One region of the Alteromonas sp. RKMC-009 genome, then DNA from elsewhere that is predicted to be linked to it. Evidence: predicted binding sites of a transcription regulator. Region 1 holds the regulator's gene; each other region holds the start of a gene.
The links. The regulator FNR, encoded in region 1, switches genes on or off when oxygen is low (the NO sensors DNR and NnrR bind a similar motif). The targets are predictions, from matches to a motif close to TTGATCTAGATCAA.

Region 1 (7,298 bases):
TTCAGTTGTGCGCAGTTAAATAAGTGGTGATATGCAGACGCCCTGGTATAAACAATTCTGGCCCTGGTTCCTGATCACGGTACCTGTGCTGACAGTCATTATGAGTGGTTTTCTCATCCATTTTGCCACTTCCGGTGAAGACAGCCTGGTCATTGACGACTATTACAAAGAAGGAAAAGCCATCAATGTGCGTCTGGACAAAGTCGAACGGGCGAAAAAGCTGAATATCACCACCGATCTCACCATTGAAGGAAACCGCGTTGCGCTGAAGTTTCATTCCGGCATTCCCCAATCCGGTGCCGCACTGAAACTGACCTTTTTCCACGTAACCCTGGAATCACTGGATACCGAATTATTACTTACCCGCGATGCCGGTGGTGTGTACCGCGGCACAACAGATACCGTTTTGTCGGGTAAGTGGCGCGTTTCACTCACGCCGCTGGATGAAGAGTGGAAAATCCAGAATACACTCCAATTACCGGCCTCCGGTATCATTAAGTTTAATCCGTGAGCGACGACTTTCTTTGTTACCACTGTGGCGAGCCTAATATACCCGGCAAGCCATTTACTGCATTCGTACTGGAGCAGGAACGCCATTTTTGCTGTCCGGGATGTCAGGCCGTGGCTCAGGCCATTACCGGAAACGGACTGGAAGACTATTACCGCTTCCGCACTGAACCGGCCTCTAAAGGTGATTCAGCATTAAGCGAAACACTGGATAAACTGTCTGTCTATGACGAGCCTGCCTTACAGGAAGAGTTCGTCGTTGATAACGGTAATAACAAGCATATTGAGCTAACCCTTGAAGGCATTACCTGTGCGGCCTGCGGCTGGCTGATTGAAAAGCAATTGTCGCGGATCACCGGTGTCAGCCAGATTGCGGTGAATGTAGCACAGCGACGCGCAGTGGTTATATGGCAACCTGAGGCAGTATCGCTCAGTAGCATCATGGCTACGCTACGGCGTATTGGCTACCCGGCGCTGCCGTTTCAACCGGATCAACATGAAGCATCATACAAAGCGGAAGATAAGCGCTTTTTGAAAAAACTCGGCCTTGCAGGTTTGATGACCATGCAGGTCATGATGCTGGCGGCAGCCCTGTATTTTGATTTGTTCGATGCGATGGATGCACATACACGGTCTTATTTTCACTGGATAGCGCTGGTTCTGACCACACCGGTGGTGCTGTATTCCGGCAGTACGTTTTACGTTGGCGCGCTAAAGGCTTTGTCGACCCGGACCGTGAATATGGATGTACCGGTGAGTATTGCGGTGTTGGGCACCTGGCTGTCCGGTCTGTTTGCAACGGTTACCGGTCGCGGCGAAGTGTATTTTGAATCAGTTTGCATGTTTATTTTCCTGCTTTTACTGAGTCGTTTTCTCGAACACCGGAGCAGGCACCGCGCCGCGCAGATCTCAGCGAATATGTTGCAATATATACCGGTAACCGCTAATCAGGTGGCTGCAGATAACACCGTTACCCAGGTGCTGGCAAAATCGCTCAAAACCGGTGATGCTGTTGTGGTCAAAGCCGGAGAGACCATTCCCGTAGACGGCATTGTGACTGAAGGTGCCAGTGAAACCGATGAATCGATGCTTACCGGCGAGTTTAATCCGGTGCGCAAACAAACCGGCGATACGGTATTCGGGGGTACGGTAAACCGTACCGGCGTAATAACGGTAACTGTCACCAGGGCGTTAAAATTTGCGCTGGTAAATCAGATCATTCGTTTGCAATCCACCGCTATGGCTGCAAAGCCCCGGGTCGCTCTAATGGCTGACCGCTTTTCCAGTTATTTTGTCGCCGTAGTACTGATTACGGCTGCATCCTCATGGGCTTACTGGCACTGGCAGGGTAATGACAATGCATTTTGGATTAGCATCGCGGTACTGGTAGCAACCTGTCCCTGTGCGCTGGGGCTGGCTACGCCATCTGCCCTCACCTGCGCAATGGCAAACCTTAACCGGCATGGCATTTTATTGAAAAGAGCCGATGCACTGGAGCAAATCAACCACGTAGATACCCTGGTGCTGGATAAAACCGGAACGCTGACCGAAGGAAAGTTTGCTCAGATAAACAGCTGGTTTGCTGATCCGGCACGGGAAAGTGAAATCCGGGCTTTAATGGGGGCAATAGAGTCCCGTTCAGAACATCCGGTTGCCGCAGCCTTTGTTTCTGATAACAATCATGCATTAATTCTGAGCCATGTTGACGTTGTGGCAGGTATGGGGATCGGCGCACAATGCAATGGCCGCAGTTATAAAGCCGGTTCAGCGTCTTTCACCGGTATAAATGCCGGCATATCGCCCTTTCCCGCTAACGTGTTTCTCACCGAAAACGATGTGCCCGTAGCCGCTTTTCGTGTAGCAGATAAAATTAAAGCGGATGCCGCAGACAGTCTGAGCAAACTGTCGCAACTGGAGCGGATAATTCTGAGTGGCGATATTCAGCAAAATGTTGACGACATTGCAGCGAATTTACCCGTAGACAAAGCCACAGGCGGGAACAGCCCTGAAGATAAATTAAACGCTGTGACAGCCCTTCAGCGGCAGGGCCGTCATGTCATGATGCTGGGTGATGGGATTAACGACGCACCGGTGATGGCAGCGGCTGATGTTGGCATTGCAGTGGGTAATGCCACGGATATCGCAAAAAGTGCCGCGGATGTGATTTTATTAAATGATAAGCTGGCTGTACTCGGGCACCTCACTCATATGGCCAGAAGAGTAAAAGCGACTGTCAGGCAGAATATGGGATGGGCCATAGGCTACAATCTGGTTATCCTGCCGTTTGCAGTGTCCGGCATTTTGACGCCGTGGATGGCGGTGATAGGTATGAGCCTGAGTAGTATTCTGGTAGTCACTAATTCGACGAGACTGTTAAAGTAACGCTATGAGTATAATTTACGTCCTTATTCCCCTTGCTGTGATCATTGTGGCCATTGCCATCGGCGTATTTTTTTGGGCAGTAAAATCGAACCAGTTTGAAGACCTGGATCGCCAGGGCTACAGTATTCTTTTCGATGATGATTTATCTCCTGAAGAAAAAAAGCTGGCCGAAGAACGAAAAAAACTCAATGAGTGATCTGTCGTTTTTATCTGCCTTGCTGGTCGGGCTGGGCGGAGGCGTTCATTGTGTGGGAATGTGCGGCGGCGTATCGCTGGCACTGTCTGCCGCCACGCCGGCAGGATCATCCCCTTTACCCTATACGCTTAGCTACAACTTTGGTCGTATATTCAGCTACATAGTTGCCGGCGCTGTTACCGGCGGCATCGGGCAGATAGCAAAAGATGCTGTACCGGTGACCGGCCCCGTACTCGCCGTCTTCAGTGGCATCATGCTGATTGCCATGGCCTGTTATCTGGGTAACTGGTGGCGTGGCCTGACCGCTGTTGAAGCTCTCGGCAGTAAACTCTGGCAGAGAATTCAGCCGCTGTCGAAACGGTTTTTACCTTTCAGGTCTCCTATTAGCGCCTTTCCCTATGGTATGATTTGGGGATGGTTGCCCTGTGGACTGGTTTATTCCACCCTGACGTGGGCACTGGCTTCAGGGACGGCAATATCCGGTGCAGTAATCATGGCCGGTTTTGGTTTAGGAACGCTACCGGCGTTGCTGGCTGTCCGGGCTGGTGCAGACTGGCTTTCCTCAGGTTTCAGACAACCCGTAGTTCGTCAGATCATTGCTTTGAGTTTGCTGTTTTACGCATTATTGCTGTTGTGGCGGGCTTTAAGTACTATACAGTAGAATTATCGCAAACAGCGGAAAGTGAGCATGCAAAAACGTTCGGATTTTTCTATACACTGCCAGAATTGCAGTTTCAGCCATCTGTGTCTGCCCTTGGCTCTCAACAAAACTGAGATTGAGTCACTGGATGACATCATTGAACGCAAAAAGCCTTTGCATAAACACGATACCCTGGTAGAAGCCGGTGATAAATTTACCTCTCTGTACGCTGTACGGGCAGGTTCATTTAAGTCTTTTGTCACCGATAAAGAAGGTGAAGAGCAAATTATCAGTTTCCACTTCCCGGGCGATATTATCGGTTTTGACGGTTTACGTGACGACACTCACCAGAGTTACACTCAGGCGCTGGAAACGGCCATGGTGTGTGAACTTCCCTACTCCACTCTTGAAAAAATGTCTGAGCAATTCCCGAAATTGCGCCATCAGATCATGCGCTTTATGAGTGCTGAAATTAAGCAGGATCACGAAATGATGATGCTGCTGAATAAACGGACGGCAGAAGAACGTCTGATTTATTTTATCGCCCATCTGTCCGGTCGGTTTGAAGAACGAGGTTTTTCTCACCGTCAGTTCAATCTGAGTATGACCCGCAACGAAATCGGTAATTATCTCGGTTTAACGGTAGAAACGATCAGCCGCTTGCTGACCCGCTTCCAGAAAGAAGGCATTATCAAAGTAGACGGGAAACTCATTACTGTTCTGGATTTTGCGGCTATGGATAAAAAGCTGCACTCTATGGACATTCCTACCCTTTGCGTGGATTAAGATCCCGTTGAAATATTGATCTGAAACAACGTCTCTCCTGCTGTAAGTCTTATACTAAAGATGAAGGCAGTATTTATTGTCTGCATCAATAAGGAGAGACGCCATGATCACCTGCAAACGTATTCTCGCCGTCGTTCAGGCTGACAAGCCTGAACAACCTGCCCTTTCAAGAGCCATCGAAATTGCCCGTAAAACCGGTGCAGAGGTACACGCACTGCTTGTTGTATACGACTTTTCTTATGACATGACAACAATGCTCACCCGCAGTGAGCGTGAAGCCATGCGTGATGCGGTAACCAAAGACCGCATTGCCTGGGCAGAAAAAAACCTGACCCGCTACGATGATTATGATGTAAAGGTTGCTGTTGAGTGGAGTGATAAACGTTACGAAGCCATTACCCGCTACACCATTAACCGTCAGATTGACCTGGTCGTTAAAGCTACCCGCAAACACGATGATTTTGCATCAGTGCTCTTTACACCAACAGACTGGCACTTACTGAGAAAATGTCCGGCTCCGGTTTTACTTGTCAAAGCCCATGCCTGGCCTGAACACGGTAATATTGTTGCGGCAGTCAATGTGGGTACAGAAGACAAAGAACATGCACAACTGAATGACAAGTTGACCGGTATTGCAAAGGATTATGCAGAGTTACTGAGTGGTCAGGTACATCTGGTTAATGCCTATCCTTCTGCACCACTGAATATTGCCATTGAGATCCCCGATTTCAATCCTGAGACGTATCATAACGCTGTGCGAAACCATCATGTTCAGGAAATGGAAAACCACAGCGCTAAATTTGGGATCGGCGTAGCAAATTGCCATGTTGTTGAGGGATTACCCGATATAGCCATCCCGAAAGTGACTGAACAGCTGGATGCAGAACTCGTCGTAATCGGTACTGTGGGACGTACAGGCTTATCAGCCGCCTTTTTGGGCAATACTGCAGAGCATGTTATTGATAACCTGAATTGCGATGTGCTGGCGGTTAAACCTGACGGGTTTACGTCTCCGGTTAAGTAAATGGGCGATAACGGAATGCTGCTTGTGTAGCAGCATTCCGTCTGCTTTTGTATAATGTTACTTTTATTTTTCCAGCCAATTCTGAAGTGCCATGAATCAAGTAACATCTACGCCATCTGACAACGCCAGTCACAGTGCGCAAAGTAAACAAAAATACAACTTTAACAAGTTGCAGAAAAGACTGCGCAGACATGTTGGCAAAGCCATCGAAGACTTCAATATGATTGAAGACGGCGACAAGGTCATGGTGTGCTTATCCGGCGGAAAAGACAGCTATACGCTGCTGGATATCCTGCTATTTTTACGCAAAATTGCACCGGTCAATTTTGATATCGTCGCGGTTAACCTCGATCAGAAGCAGCCGGGTTTTCCGGAACATGTGTTGCCTGAATACCTGGATTCACTGGGTATTGACTACAAAATTGTGGAAGAAGATACCTATTCCATCGTTAAAGATAAAATCCCTGAAGGGAAAACCACCTGTTCACTGTGTTCCAGATTAAGACGCGGGATCCTGTACCGTACGGCAAAGGAACTCGGCGCAACAAAAATAGCCCTCGGTCATCATCGTGATGATATGCTGGAAACATTGTTTCTGAACATGTTCCATGGCGGAAAACTAAAAGCTATGCCGCCCAAACTGGTAAGTGATAACGGTGAACACATTGTTATTCGCCCGCTGGCTTATTGCAGTGAGAAAGACATTCAGAAATACGCTGACGCCACTGAATTCCCGATCATCCCCTGTAATCTTTGCGGTTCTCAGGAGAATCTGCAGAGGCAGAATATTAAAATGATGCTGCAGGACTGGAATAAGCGTTTTCCGGGTCGCATTGAGTCTATGTTCCGTGCAATTCAGAACGTTGCCCCATCACACCTCGCTGATGGCAATTTGTATGACTTTAAACAAATCAAGGCCACAGGCGCACCGGTAGAAGACGGTGATACAGCCTTCGACAAGCCGGATTTTACCAGTGCGGTCAGTGATGATGCACAATCCCCTGTTCAAATTGTTAATCTGACGGAATAGACCATGAAAATCGGACTCGCACTCGGTGCCGGCGCTGCAAGGGGCTGGACTCATATTGGCATCATTGAAGCACTTGAACGGCTGGGCGTTAAGATAGATGTAGTCGCGGGTTGTTCGATTGGTGCTTACGTGGGCGCTGCCTATGCAAGTGGTAAGCTTGAGCCCCTCAAAGAGTGGGCTTGTTCGTTAACAGAATGGCAAATCCTGTCTTTAATGGGTGTTGGCATCCGCAAAGGTGGCATTGCCAGCGGACAAAAAGTATTTACCAAACTGGCGGAAGAATTTTGCGCCCCGTCTTTTGAAGAGATGAATAAACCCTTTGCTGTGGTTGCCACGGATTTATACTCCGGCCGCGAAGTCATGTTCAACCAGGGGCCCGTTGATAATTGTATTCAGGCATCCTGCGCAATTCCTGCCCTGTTCAGTCCGGTTGAATATAATGGCCGGTGGCTGGTGGATGGTGCTGTCGTCAATCCTGTACCTGTAAACCTTTGCCGTCAACTGGGCGCAGATTTTGTGATTGCGGTGAACCTCAACGCTGATTTCAAGCCTCAGCGCCTGGAAAGACCAGCCGCAGAACATGAAAAAATCCAGAAAAAAACCGACGACTTTTTCTCTAAAGGTTCAAATATTGTCAGGCAGTGGTTTTCACCGGAATCCAGGTCTGACAAACCGGAACCGCCCGGGATCCTGAGTGTCATGAGTAGTTCTCTGGAAATACTGCAAGCCCGCG
Region 2 (7,298 bases), 2.2 Mb from region 1:
GCCCTGAGCTTGAAGTCAGACAGCTTGATATCGCCATTGCACAGCCGCCCCCGCCGCCGCCCCCGCAAAGTCAGCAGGTGACTGAGCAGGCAGATGTGAATATGCAGGTGGAAGGTGCCGGTGCGCCGGTATCAATGGCCGATATTCAGGTGGATCCGGAAATTGAAATTGATAAACCGGAGCGGCCGGACGTGGCAATGGCGCAACCTGACTGGGCTGCACCGGAAATAGACTGGGAGGCTTACGCTCTCAGTGAACTGGACGGCAAGCCTACCTTGCTGACTCCGGTAAAAATCCGGTTCCCGAAAAAACTGAAACATCGCGGTATTGAACGGGTTGTGGTGAAACTGGATGTAATGATTGATGAGAAGGGTGACGTCACCCTGATTGATATCGTCGACAACCCGCATCACGAACTTAATAAGGAAATTCAGCGCTTTGTGAAAGGCAGTAAATTCACTGCTCCGCACAAAGCCGATCACGCTGTCAGAGCAAGATTTATCTGGCCTGTGGAGATTGAAGCATAATGAAAAAATTCACGTTTAGACGATTAGGATGCTGTGCGTTACTACTCGCTTTCACAGCGGGCGTGCAGGCAGAGGTTAAAGTATCGCTGGAAGAGCCGGTCTGGGAATTCAGTTACCGCGCCGGTAAAAGCGATGCCCACAGGAACAGAGTAAACCGTGACGAAGGTGAGTTCTTTCATAACGTACAGCCTTTGCTGCAAAAGCAGGATTTCAAAGGTGTAGAGCAAGCCTGGAACACCTACCGTCAGGAACACGAAAAAGTCAGTGCCATGCTGCATGAAATGATGGGCCAGGTGTTTTTAAGCTTAAAGAAAAACAGTGAAGCGAAAAAACACTTCGAACTGGCGTTAAAGGAAGATCCTTCATCGTCAACTTCGCACCGTGGCCTGAGCATGATTTATATGCTTGATGAAGCTTACGAAAAGGCCCGTGAACATGTGGTGGCTTCGCTGGCACTCGGGGTGTCTGACAGTCAGGTGTATGGCCAGCTCGGATACCTTAATCTGCAACTGGAGAAACCCCGCAGTGCTACCGCAGCCTATCAGAATGCCATGATGCTGGAACCCGGCAATGCCCAGTGGGCGCAGGGTCTGCTGTTTGCGCTGATTGCCAGTGACGCACTTCCACAGGCGTCTTCACTGGTGGGTGAAATGCTCAGTGAAAAACCTGACAGTGCAAGGTTATGGCTGCAACGCAGTCAGATTGCGATGAAAAGCCAGGATGATCTCACTGCTATCAGCAGTCTGGAAACGGCGCTGTCTCTGGGGGAAAAGCGTGCGGAAAATCTCACGACTCTGGCAAAACTTCATGTGAAGTCCGGCAGTCCGCATCGTGCGGTTGCGCTGCTTAACGATAACGTCAGTACGTTGCTGGCCGGCAACAGTGATGGCGCAGAGACCATGTTAAGTATTGCCAACTGGCTGGCGGCCAGTCAGGACTGGCAAAACCTGGGTGCTCTGGTCAGTACACTGGATAAAAACGCTAAACGCCTTGATAGCAGTAACACAGCAATGCTGAACGTTATGAAGGCGAACCTCGCCATTGCGAAGGATCAGAACAGTAAAGCACAGGACTACCTGCTGACTGCTATTAAAGCCGCGCCGGCGAACGGTGATGCGCTGATGACGCTGGCAGCACTTCTGCGTAAAGAGAAGAAAGACGAACGTGCAAAAATGTATTACCTGCGTGCCGAAGCACTCCCCGAATATAAAGAACGGGCCATGCTGGGACGGGCACAGGTCGCCATTAATCAGAACGCTTACGCTGATGCGCTGACGTTGCTTCGTCAGGTGTACAAATCGAATCCGGGGCGCAGTGATTTACTGAGCAACATTCAGTCTCTGGAAAATATTGTGAAGAACGCATCATAATGACAACACAACATCTCCCTTTCTATTCAGCACCTGCCTTTACGGTAACTGTCAGAGTCATTCTGGCGGTGGCGGGTGGCTATGCGGCGGCCACAGCAGTCAGTTTGTTGCTGGCGGCCGGGTCAGATGTATCCGGCCGCCAGGAAATTGCTTTTATCCGTATGGTGTTTTTCCTTGCCTGGACGGTTTATATCATCTGGATATTCGCCATCAATAACCATGTAAAAGCCTTCATCACCGCGCTGGCAATTAACGCCGTGGCGTGGGGGCTGGTGTGGTCCGGTGTAGCGTCATGAAGGGGAGACGGCAATGAAAGGTTCACTCAGACAGTCGATGACCTGGCTGCACACATGGAGCAGCATCACCGCGGGCTGGCTCCTGTTCGCGATATTTTTCACCGGTACGCTGGCATTTTTCAGAAGTGAAATTACTCACTGGATGCAGCCTGAATTGCACGTGTCTGTGCCGGCTGAGAACAGCGCTGAAGTGGCGTACCGCTATCTGCAGGGTAAGGCCCCGGGGGCTCAGGAATGGCAAATTTCTTTACCGGGACCCAGAGAAGAAACGGTCGGTGCAAGCTGGCGCAATGGCGGGGAAGATCGCCAGCAAATGCGTTCGCAGCGTGCCGTTCTGAATGCGTCTACCGGTGAGGAGCTGACCCCGAGAGAAACCGCCGGTGGCAATTTTCTGTACCGCTTCCACTTTGAACTATACGGCGTACCGCGTGCTGCAGGTGAGACCTTTGTCGGCATTGTCAGCATGATGATGCTGATTGGTATTGTCAGCGGCGTGATCATGCACCGTAAAATCTTTGCAGATTTTTTCATGTTCAGGCCAAAGAAGAAGCTGCTTTCCTGGATAGACGGGCACGTTCTGGCATCCGTACTGGCGCTGCCATTTCATCTGATGATCACATTCTCCGGCTTGTTACTGTTAGGAGGCACTTTGCTTCCGTGGAACGGCAGTGGTGGTGGTCATGGTGGTCCTCCGGGTGGCGGAGGTCCGCAGGGACAGGGCGGGCCGCAACGGGGCGCACCGCAAGCGCGGGCAATACAACATAAGCCGGCAGCGCCAGTTGTGGACAATAGCGCCCTGCTGGCACAGGTTATGGCCAGTGCTTCTGCTGAATGGGGCGTACCTGCTGACCGCATCACCATTAAAAATCCGGGCACAGATAAAGCGACATTTTCTGTATCCGGTCCCAACCGTGTTGAGTTATCCGCCGGTCGTGGCGGGAACAGCGGGCTGGTTTTTAACTCTGAAGGTGAAATTCTGAAAGTAGAAGAGGCGTCTTCTGCACCGAATACCAGCCAGGCAATTTATAACTATATGGACATGCTGCATCAGGCCCGTTTTGCCGACAGTGTTACCCGCTGGCTGCTCTTTTTTGCCGGTATCCTGGGCACGTTAATGGTGGGGACCGGTTCTGTCCTTTGGGTAGAGAAGCGCGCCAAGAAGCAAATGGGACGCAGAGGCTTCGAACTGGTGAGAGGCACAAACATTGGTGCTATCGCCGGGCTGATGGTGGCTACCGGTGCTTATTTCTGGGCGAACCGCCTGTTGCCTGCAGAATTGGCGACACGCAGTGATTGGGAAATACGCAGCTTTTTCATTGTATGGGGGCTTTGTGTGGTAGCCGGACTGTTCAGACGCGACCGGAAAGGCTGGCTCTGGCAAACGCTGGCAGCAGCAGTGCTCTTCACCTTTATTCCGTTGCTGGATGTCGCTACATCACCTGTTCTGATGCCTGATACGTTGAGGATCATATTCGATGCAGCCTGTCTTATCCTGGCCGCTCTGGCCTGGTATGCGGTGAGTAAACTCAAAGCTGAACCTAAATCTAAACGCGCGCCGTCAGGCCGCAAAGACAGCCCTGCCCGCCGGAGACGGCCTGCACCGGAAGCGGGCAGCACCGGGGAGCAGACAGCATGATGACATTTTTGTGTTTACTGTTGTGCATTGCCGGTTTCCTGCACTTTTCTATGGCGAACCCGAAACATTTCCGTGCGGTCACCGGTGATGAGATTGAAAACGTACCCGGGGGCAGACTGATATTTCAGACTCTGGCAGTGTGTTTTCTGACTGTTGCAACGTTTCCGGCGATCGCCGGCTGGCAAACTGAAATCGGACTGGTGGTGTGGTGCGGATTGCTGCATGTGGCAGCGGTACTGGTGTCTTTGTTGTTTACTTATCAGCAGGATGCGCTGGGGTTTGTATGGCGCTGGTGTGTGCCGGGAGGCTGGCTTCAGCGGGTATTACCCCGCTGATCCAACTGTCCGGGTTCAAATTTAGCCCGGACGTTTTACCCAGGCACTGCACCAGCCGTTGGTGTTAACCAGTTTACCCGGGAAAATGGCGCATGGACGGTGAGCTTGTCCGTCCTCGCCCTGAATGTACATGCAATTGCCGCACTGAGACCCTTCCACCGTTGATTTCGGGGTATATTTCAATGCCTGTGCTGTGGGGTCGTCGGTCTGCAGTTGCTCCTGTGCCTGTGCGCGAAGTGCAGTGCCACCTAACGTCAAACCGATCAGTGTGGTGCCTGACAGTTTTAGGAAATCACGACGGTTCACATTACTCATAATTTGCTCCCATAAAGCTTAAACGAGAATGATTTGTTTTTATTTGGTCTTGTAACGTAAAAAACCTGCCGCGATGACAGGTTTACTATGACAATAGTTATACGACACATTTACGGGACTGCCAAATCGTTCCGTCACATATTTGATGTAGATTAACTTTTCTTCACCGCAGGACCTGTGCATTTATGCGTTTTTACCTGCCAGCGTGACGGGTTTGTCCGGTTTCGCATAGGCATAACGGGCGATGGGTTCCGCACGGTGGTAAGTATCCAGCCCGCTGATACAGGCAAGATTCATTTTCTCCAAATCCAGTTGTCCGTCCTCACCGGTGGCCCCTTCCATCACGTAAATATCAAGCACCCTGCCAATGACCAGTACTGTCTGATTACATTGCAGCGTGGATATTTCTTTTGCCGCCATGGCCATACGCAAAGGACTTTGGGCGACAAATGGCGCGGCGAATCCGTCTTCTTTCAGCGGTGTTAAGCCTGTGGCATCAAACTCACTGGTGTGTTCATCATAGCGGGCGGAAGTCTGATGAGCTTTATCTGTCCAGCCGGCGCTGACTGCATTAATGGTGTACACACCTGTTTCACGAATATTTTCCAGCGTTTGCCGTGGCACAGTATGCGGACGTAACAACATGCCCTGAAGAGGAGGATGTGCCCCCACGTGAAATACAGAGCTGATAATGGCCAGGTTATCCCGTTTACCGTCAGTGGTGCCCACAAGGTTGGCCCCTTTGTAGCCGGACAAACAGTTGATCAGGTTCGTTCGGGTCTGTTTTTCCAGCTCATTGATAGCAGCAGAGGAAAAATGCCGCATGGACGGGTCAGTCATATCAGGCATTCTCCTGCTCAACCTGCACGGTCAGGTTATCGCCGTCGCTGTACACTGTCATTTCAATAGGCTGGCAGCAGACCTGGCAATCCAGTACCTGCATAACATTGATATCGTTCTGTTCATCAATTTCTACTTCATTCGGCTCCATGCAATAGGGGCAGTGAAATAACTTAGGGGTCGTCAGACTCATAACCACTCCGGATAACTGATTAAATGATGTTGTTAACCTTTGATATACGCAGAAAACAGATATCCGGATTGTAAGGAAACTGCATCCGGCGGGTTGATTAAGGTGGCTGTATAAATATACACTTGGTCAGGTGTACAGTGTCCGGTGCAGATGATGCGTAAAACGTTGCCTGAAAAATATTATCTTGATCACTTCCGCGAGTTTTTGTCCTTTTTCGACGGTGCCAGTGGCGCATTGCTGGACGACAGTGCGCGGCGTTTTATTGAGGATTTCAATGCACTGCCGGAACCGCAGCAATGCATCATCGCCCGTGCAGCAAACCGCAAATACGCCATCATCAACCGTGAGCATTTCTACTACGAAGAAATACCGCATCCGCAGCAGCAAATAGATGCGCTTTCCGCCTCCGGCTGGTTCGGGTGTGTAACAGAAGCGCCGCTGCAGGAACTGGCCGGTATGCTGACCAAGGCCGACATTCTGCAATATCTGCATGATCTCGGGATCAGCGGTCAGCCTGCTTCAGCAAAAAAGAGTGTGCTGATGGCAGACTTATTCGATGGCATAAAACGTCACGGCTGGCCGGCGTCATTGTCGGTGGAGCATTTATTGTTTTGCCGCTTCGATGCCACTATGCGTTATTTACTGTTTCTGTTCTTCGGAAACACTAAAGGGCGGCTGAATCAGTTTTCCATGCGTGATCTCGGCATCATGCGTACGCGGGGCCAGGCTGTGTCTGATCAGGCCCGCTTCGAATTGCCGGAGGATGCCGGCGCTGCTTTTTACTATGCCTCACGCACCGGCGAACTGGATTTTCTTGATGATGAGGCCTGTCTGGCAGCAGCGAAAGCCCCCGTGCCGGAAACCTTCTCCACCATCTCAGCGGTGCTGGCGGAAAAATACCACGCAAAACTGGGGTCAAAGCTACTTTCTGTCGACCGGCAGGCTGCACTGACTTTTCTTGAACAGTCTCCCGGCGACACAGCAAAAGAAAAATGGATTCGGGAAGCTTACAAAGAGGGATTAAAAGACGAGGTAAAGCAAAGTCTGGAAAGCATTATCGATACCCCGCCCTCAGATACATTGCTGGCTTTCGCAGAAGATTTTTATCAGCGTAAATATCATAAGAAGCGCACCAGTATCGTGACTGATATGTTGCGCAACGCGTCCCGTACGCTGCAACTGGACGAGAGTCAGAATCAGTCTGTTGAACGGGGCGTCATTGCCTGGTATCAGCGTCACGGCGCTGAAGCCTGGCGAACTGAGAATCGCTTGTGGCGGAGTCTGTTTGCCCTCACGTTCTGGACATTATTGTTTGAAGAGGATGCGCCGGTAACTGCCTTCGACCGGCGTCCCCAAAGCCTGAAGAATAATGCTTTATACGATTCATTTGCGGTAAAAATTGATGAACTGCTGGCAAGTTTTACTACTGCAGACGCACTGATGAAGCATGTAACGGCCATGGCCGCTGCCCATTATGGAGAATCGAACAGCCTGTTCCTGTGGGGAGCAAAATTGCTGGACCCGGTCAAAGGCTTGCTGACACATGCGCCGGTTACACAGGTAACCGCCATGCTGAAAATGATGGCGCAGGATTTTGCCAGTCTGCGTGACGGGTTCCCCGATATTATGGTGGTGGAAAACGGGGCGCTGCGGTTTGAAGAAATTAAGGCGCCCGGCGATCAGCTTCGCCGCAACCAGCTTGTCAGTATTCAGAAGCTGCAGCAGGCCGGATTTGATGTGCAAATAACGCAGGTAAGCTGGTACCGTGACCCGGAGCAGCCCTACG
Region 3 (7,298 bases), 1.8 Mb from region 1:
ACCCGTGTTTTTCTGTGAAGAGCGTACAGTAAACCAGGCTTACAGGGGATTCAAAGTAAACCGGGTTAATTTACTGCCATACTTCAGCCGCATGCTCCGGTTCGGAAATGCTGACCGTATTCCTGCCTTCTGCTTTTGACTGGTAAAGTGCTTTGTCAGCACGGTCAAACAGCGCTTGCCAGCCTGAATCGTCGTGACGACTTAACGCACTACCTATGCTGATTGTGATATTCATTGGCTTATCGTTCATCATCACCGGCCGGCTTGCCACAGACTGCCGCAAACGTTCACTCACCCGCTGCAATTGTTCTGCATCACAACGTGTCAGAATAATCAGAAATTCTTCGCCGCCGATCCTGAAGCAGTTGTCTTCATCTCTGACAATGTCTTTTGCCCGCGATGTAATTTGCTGCAGAGCAACATCACCGGCATGGTGACCCCATTTATCGTTAATCGCTTTAAAGTGATCAACGTCAAATATGATGATGCCGAAAGTGTGTCCTGTCCGCTGCGCTGTTTCCCGGCATGAAAGTGCGCAGGGTTCAAGTGCTTTTCTGTTCAGCCAGCCGGTGAGGAAATCCGTGTCCGAGAGTTTTTTCAGCATCTGCTGATGTTCGCCGTTGATGACATAATTTAATGTTACTGCCAGCATTGAAATAAAAGTAATAACGGCCAGCGATCCTGCAATCTGAAATATGTCGTTACCGGTAAATGCCAGTGCGTCGTGAGAAGTAAGTAACGCCACCGTGCGTATTAACATCTGCAGGGCGAAAATGGTAATTGTGATAAGCAGTGGCCACAGGAATCTCCCCTTTTTACGCATGGCGGTGTGCCACAACATGGTAATGGATGCGCCACTGAGCATCACTACAACGGGAGTCAGGATAATAAATCTGGCATCAACCGACCCTCTGAAATCCGGACTCAGATGGAGCAGAAGGGTGAAAAGCGCCACACCGGTTGCCAGATAAGGCGGTGCTTTACCGTATATGTACAGGGCAATACCAGAGGTGATAAAAGCATGGCCTGCCATGTATAACACATTCGCTATTCCCGGGTGCAGCAGGCCTTGTACGTCGAATTTAATGCAGACAAAAGCGGTAAGGTTGGAGACGAGAAAGCAGGCGCCGGCACACATCCAGTGGAAGATATAGTTTGATGCCTTGTGACTTTGCCAGGCCATGCCCATAGTAAAACACAATGTCATACTGGCAATGGCCGTACAAATAATGATGGTCTGTAAATCCATTTACTCACTTCATTTATCTGATACGTAATTTGAATATATAAAAGCAAAACTGTATGCGGAAAATAAAAATAGTTCGCTTACAGTCTAAAATCTAAACGGAAGTGGCTGACTTATCAATGACTTTATGTATTTCTTCCGGGGCACAGGTATATACTTGCCAGATTATCTGTTGAACCTGTTTTCTTGTTATGCAAAGTAAATTACCTGCCGCAGGCCTGATCCCCGAACTGATAACTGCTGTTGCCGCCGGCAATGTCATTGTCGGTGCACCGCCCGGGGCGGGGAAATCTACCGTACTGCCACTGGCACTGCTGGAGCATGTTCCGGGGCGCATTGTCATGTTGCAACCGCGGCGGGTTGTGGTACGCAATCTGGCAGCCTACCTTGCTTCATTGCTCGGAGAGGAAACCGGACAAACTGTGGGTTACCGTATCCGCGGTGAAAGTAAGGTCAGTAAGCAAACACGTCTGGAGATTGTCACAGAAGGTGTGTTGTCTGCCCGTATCCAGAGGGACCCGGAATTAGCAGGTGTTGACTTAATCATCTTTGACGAATTTCACGAACGCAGTATTCACAGTGATTTTGGTCTTGCGCTGGCGCTGGAAGTACAGGAAGGGTTGCGGGAAGATTTATCTCTGGTGGTGATGTCTGCCACCCTCGATGTGGATGAATTACTGACGCTGATGCCCGGTGCCACTGTGCTGAAATCTGCCGGCAGGCAGTTTGAAGTAGAGGAAGTCTATACCGGTCAGGTACAAAGCCATACTTTGCATGAGCAGGTTACCAGGCATATTCAATTCAGCCTTGCACAGGATGACGGCGATATTCTTGTTTTCTTACCGGGCGCCGGCGCGATTAACAAAGTTGCCACCTTGCTGGAACAGCGGCTGAATGCATCTGAATATGTGGTGCATCCTCTGTATGGCGCGTTAAGTAAACAACGGCAAACTGCTGCTATTTTACCGGATAGCCGGGGAATGAGAAAAATCATTCTTGCTACTAATATTGCCGAAACCAGCCTGACGATTGAAGGCATTAAAGTGGTCATAGATGCCGGTCTTGAAAATGTCGCTAATTACCATCCTCCCACCGGGTTTACCCGCCTGAATACACAGATGATTTCACAGGCATCGGCTATTCAGCGTAAGGGACGGGCAGGGCGTCTGGGGCCCGGGAAAGTGTATCGCATGTGGCCGAAAGAGCAGCATGACAGACTGGCGAAATACCCGCTGCCACAAATTTTACGTGAAGATATCTCCCCGCTCACTCTGGATGCACTGGCCTGGGGAACTGAATTACATAATATGCGCATGTTGACGCCTCCTTCTCAGGCGCAGTCTGCTGCAGCATTACACCGCCTGCAACAAGCCGGTGCCGTAGATCGCGATGGTACATTAACAGCGCATGGTCGCGGACTTAACAAATTATCGGTGCATCCGGCTCTGGCAAATATGTTAGTGAAGGCAAAAGAAGCCGGAGCGCAGACGCATCTGCCTGAACTGGAGGACGTTGCCTGCTATGTGGCGGCTGCCTGTGAAGAACATACGGCATCAGAACGCCAATTTCATGTATCAGCCTGGCTTGAACAACTGGCAGAACCTCAGTTGTCCGGTTTGAAAGCCAGGGCCTCGCGGTTTGCATCTGCACTTGGCATCTCACTGAAAGCAGAGATTCGAAAGTTAAACGGTGAAGCTGTTGCAGTGTGTCTTGCGCTGGCTTTTCCTGAGCGGGTTGCGAGACGTAAGCAGGGCAGTGATTATAAGCTGGCCAGTGGCCGGGGTGCTGCTTTGCCTGAAGGCATGATTGAAAAGTCTGACTGGCTGGTAGTTAAGGAAGGGCAGGTTAACGGCTCTGACGTGATCATTCGTCAGGCCGAACCTGTTAATGAATTCTTATTGAGACAGTTATATCCGCAGGCTTTCAAACTTAAAGACACGGTGACGTATAACAGTCAGAAGAAGCAAATGGAAGCGCGCAAAACTGAAGGTTTCCATGAGATAGTGTTAAGCAGTGAACCGGCAGCTAACGTGCCGGCCCGCATTCGCGGTGAGGCCTGGGTATCGTTGCTGGAAGGATTGCCTTTATCCGCGTGGCCTTTCAGTGAGAAAGACTGGCAATGGTGGTACCGGTATCAAATGGCCTGCGGGTGTGACTTACACCAACCGCAAGCTTTCGACAGCCCGCCGGTATGGAAAAACCCTGAGTCACCATTGTCGCTTCTTGACCGTAGTGATATCTCCGCACGATTATCTTCGTTTAAAAGTTGGGAGCAACTTGCCGGCCTGTCCTGGGCGACGCTGCTACATCAGTCACTCCCCTGGAGCCAGCAACACGCCATGGACAATGCTTTGCCACTGAACATCACCGTGCCTTCCGGTGAAAAAAGGAAACTGGTCTACCGGTCAAACGGCGAAGTCGTGCTTCCGGTCAGACTGCAGGAAATGTTCGGCTGTGCGGATACGTTCACTGTTGCAGACGGCGCAAAGGTCATCACGCTGGAGTTGCTTTCTCCGGCGGGCAGACCAGTACAAACGACATCGGATTTGGCCGGCTTCTGGCAGGGTAGTTATCTTGCTGTGCAGAAAGAAATGAAAGGACGATATCCGAAACACCGGTGGCCTGATAATCCCATGGAAGCTGAAGCCGGACGTTCAATGAAGCCACGAAAATAAACGGGTGGTTGCTCCTGAACTATTGTACCCGTCTTACAACTTTAATCATGTTTGAATGGTGTATACAACTAATTTACGTTCTGCAAATATTATGCAAGTATCTGTTATTAAAAGAGATCCTCTGACCAGTTGATCGCTAAATACTTGTTCATTTTTTCAACTGCATGATAAGTAAGAAGTTTCTTATTCACTATAGTCATTCATCTAGACACGGGCATTGACCCGGCGCAAAAAGTCTTCAGGTTTCCGTTGTCAACGTCTCATCAAGCATGCTTATATAGAATTGTTGTACAAATATGAGTCAACATTTGAGGGAGACGAAATGAGCAAAGTTGCACTGGTCACAGGTGGCACCCGGGGAATAGGTGAAGCAATTTGTGTAGCGTTGAAAGATGCGGGTTACACTGTTGTGGCAAATTATGGTGGTAACGATGAAGCGGCTAAGGCGTTTACTGAACGCACTGGCATACCTTCATTTAAGTTCGATGTCTCGAATTTTGAGAAAACGAAAGAAGCAATTGACCAAATCGCGACAGATTATGGTCCGGTGGATATTCTAATCAACAATGCCGGGATCACCCGGGACGGCACCATGCACAGAATGAATTTTGAGCAATGGGATGCCGTTATTCAAACTAACCTCGCTTCCTGTTTTAACACGTGTCGCTCAGTGATTGATTCAATGCGCACCCGTGGTTTTGGTCGCATTGTTAATATCGGTTCGGTTAACGGTCAGGCTGGTCAGTATGGCCAGGTTAACTATGCGGCAGCTAAGTCCGGTATTCATGGTTTTACTAAAGCGCTGGCACTTGAAGGTGCAGGTAAAGGTGTAACCGTAAACGCTATTGCGCCGGGTTATGTCGATACTGACATGGTACGTGCTGTACCGGAAGAAGTATTGAAGAAGATCATTGCAACGATTCCGGTGGGCCGTTTGGGGAAACCTGAAGACATCGCCCGTAGTGTTATGTTCTTAATAGGCGATGAAGCCGGATTTATTACCGGTTCTACATTGTCCATTAACGGCGGACAGCACATGTACTAAGCTGTTCGGTTACAATGTTCACAGAGCACGCCCGTGCTCTGTGAACTGACCGTATCCGGATCCAGCTACTCGCTTTCTTTATTGCCGTCGCTCTCTTTGGGTTCATCCGGCAACACACCAATCGCTTTCATCACATCCAGTCCCGGAAAACCATCAGCAATCAGATTGCTGGCCAGCTGATATTCGCGGATCCCTGCGCGGGTTGCCGGCCCGATAATACCGTCGGGTTTACCTACATCGTAACCGGAAGCATTCAGCGCTGTTTGCAGTCTCAAAATGTCATCCCTGGTATAAGCCGGTAATTCCGGTAACGCTTTATCAATACCGGCTTCACCGGAAATCTGGTCAGCCAGCTTACCTACGGCGATGGCGTAGAATTCGGAATTGTTCCAGCGCATGATAATACGGAAGTTATGGTAGGCAATGAACGCCGGACCGTTATGACCGGCTGGTACTACGACATAGCCTTTTTCATCACTGTTACCCAGCGCACTGCCGTCTGCTTTTTTAATCCCGCTTTCGTTCCACTCAGTAATACTGCGCCGGTTTTTATATCCCGTTTCGCGATAATCGAAATTATCCGGTAACTGAATTTCCCTTCCCCAACGGAATCCGGGTTGCCAGCCTAATTGAGACAAAAAGTTAGCCGCTGAAGCGAGGGCATCTTCTTCACTGTCCCACAGATTGATCTGGCCATCGCCGTCGCCGTCAATCGCATAGTTCATATACGCTGAGGGCATAAATTGCGTATGGCCCATAGCGCCTGCCCAGGAACCTACCATTTTGGTCTGATCTAAAGATTCTCTTTCAAGAAGCTTAACCGCAGTGACTAATTCTTTGGAAAAATAGCTGCTACGTCTTTCATCACAGGCAAGAGTCGCCAGTGAATTCAGTACATTCATCTTACCTTTGTAACCACCAAAATTGGTTTCCAGCCCCCAAAATGCCACCAGATAATGGGCAGGCACACCGTATTTATGGCTTAAGCTATTTAACAGTTCTTTATGTTTAGCGTACATTTCCCGGCCTTTGCCGATGCGCCATGCCGTAACGCGTTTGCTGTAGTAGCCCGGAAAGGTTTGTACAAATTCAGGCTGGCTGCGGTCCAGCGAGATCACGCGGGGCTGATACTGAATGTTGGCGAACACGGCCTTTGCCGTTTCTTCTTTCACGCCTTGTTCTACGGCTTGCTGAGATAACTGTGTTTTACACTGTTCAAAATCTGTATTGGCATAAGCTGAAGAAGTCGCTGTCAGCAGTGACAGTATTGAAAAACCAAGCTTACGCGGCATCCATTTAGACATTGCATATTACCTTTGTTGATGAGGCGTTCATGCTACCTTATCTGAGCCCCCGGGGGCGAGGGAAACATGGGGGAAAATACGGCGCGCTCCGCCGGTGAGATCAGGAGCGCTGCAGGAAAGAGTTATTTGTCCGGGAGGGCTTATGCGTACTTGTGGATGAAATCAGTGATAACCGGGCGTACCGATTTACGGAACTTAGATCCACTGAAGATACCGTAATGACCGGCTCCCTGTTGTACGTGATGTTTACGCATATTTTTCGGAATATTTTTACAAATATCCTGTGCAGCTTCTGTTTGTCCTAAGCCGCAAATATCGTCATCTGCACCCTCTACAGTAAGCAGGGCAGTATTGTCGATGGTTTCAAAATCTACAGGGTTACCCTGATAAGTAATCGCACCGCGGGCAATCTCGTTATTCTTGAATACCCGTTCAATGGTTTCAAGATAAAACTCGGCGGGCATATCCAGTACCGCCAGATATTCATCGTAAAAGGCGCGGAAACGATCAGCATCTTCTTCTTCACCAAATACCAGATTTTGGAAGAAGCTCTGATATTTTTTCATGTGAGTTTGCTGGTTCATACTGATAAAACCGCCCAGCTGCATGAAACCGGGATACACCTGACGACCTTCGCCCGGATAACCATAAGGTACCGACATAATCGCCACATTACGGAACCAGTTCATCGGATGTTCCTGAGCGAACTCGTTCACCCGTGTAGGATTCTTAGAGCAATCAATGGGGCCCGCCATGAGAGTGAGCGACTTGGGCACACAGGCATTTTTCTGTCCGGCCATCACTGCTGTGGCGATTAAAGCCTGAACAGTAGGCTGACATATCGCCATTAAGTGCGTGCCCGGCCCTAAGAACTCAAGAAACTCGATAAGGTAACCCACATAGCAATCAAAACTGAACGGACCGTCTTCCAGCGGTACTTCTCTGGCATCAGCCCAGTCAGTCACATAAATCTCGTGATCCGGAAGCAGCGCTTCCACCGTGCCTTTCAACAAGGTAGCAAAATGGCC

Region 2: DS731_RS20590 (high-potential iron-sulfur protein) is a predicted target of FNR. The motif match lies at 4,622-4,635, and genes of this name have one in related genera.
Region 3: phbB (acetoacetyl-CoA reductase) is a predicted target of FNR. The motif match lies at 4,139-4,152, and genes of this name have one in related genera.

Annotation. Positions count from the first base shown of each region.
Region 1 covers NZ_CP031010.1:2,523,649-2,530,946, forward strand. The annotation lists gene DS731_RS11115 (FixH family protein) at 32-511, shown strand; gene DS731_RS11120 (heavy metal translocating P-type ATPase) at 508-2,889, shown strand; gene ccoS (cbb3-type cytochrome oxidase assembly protein CcoS) at 2,894-3,085, shown strand; gene DS731_RS11130 (sulfite exporter TauE/SafE family protein) at 3,078-3,746, shown strand; gene fnr (fumarate/nitrate reduction transcriptional regulator Fnr) at 3,774-4,511, shown strand; gene uspE (universal stress protein UspE) at 4,615-5,535, shown strand; gene ttcA (tRNA 2-thiocytidine(32) synthetase TtcA) at 5,627-6,565, shown strand; gene rssA (patatin-like phospholipase RssA) at 6,569-7,298, shown strand, end outside.
Region 2 covers NZ_CP031010.1:4,738,054-4,745,351, reverse strand. The annotation lists gene DS731_RS20615 (energy transducer TonB) at 1-527, shown strand, start outside; gene DS731_RS20610 (tetratricopeptide repeat protein) at 527-1,897, shown strand; gene DS731_RS20605 (hypothetical protein) at 1,897-2,193, shown strand; gene DS731_RS20600 (PepSY-associated TM helix domain-containing protein) at 2,207-3,829, shown strand; gene DS731_RS20595 (DUF3325 domain-containing protein) at 3,826-4,164, shown strand; gene DS731_RS20590 (high-potential iron-sulfur protein) at 4,186-4,479, opposite strand; gene DS731_RS20585 (flavin reductase family protein) at 4,663-5,319, opposite strand; gene DS731_RS20580 (CPXCG motif-containing cysteine-rich protein) at 5,321-5,512, opposite strand; gene DS731_RS20575 (exonuclease domain-containing protein) at 5,663-7,298, shown strand, end outside.
Region 3 covers NZ_CP031010.1:4,347,855-4,355,152, reverse strand. The annotation lists gene DS731_RS19050 (GGDEF domain-containing protein) at 71-1,249, opposite strand; gene hrpB (ATP-dependent helicase HrpB) at 1,438-3,921, shown strand; gene phbB (acetoacetyl-CoA reductase) at 4,244-4,966, shown strand; gene DS731_RS19035 (lytic murein transglycosylase) at 5,032-6,270, opposite strand; gene DS731_RS19030 (polyhydroxyalkanoate depolymerase) at 6,411-7,298, opposite strand, start outside.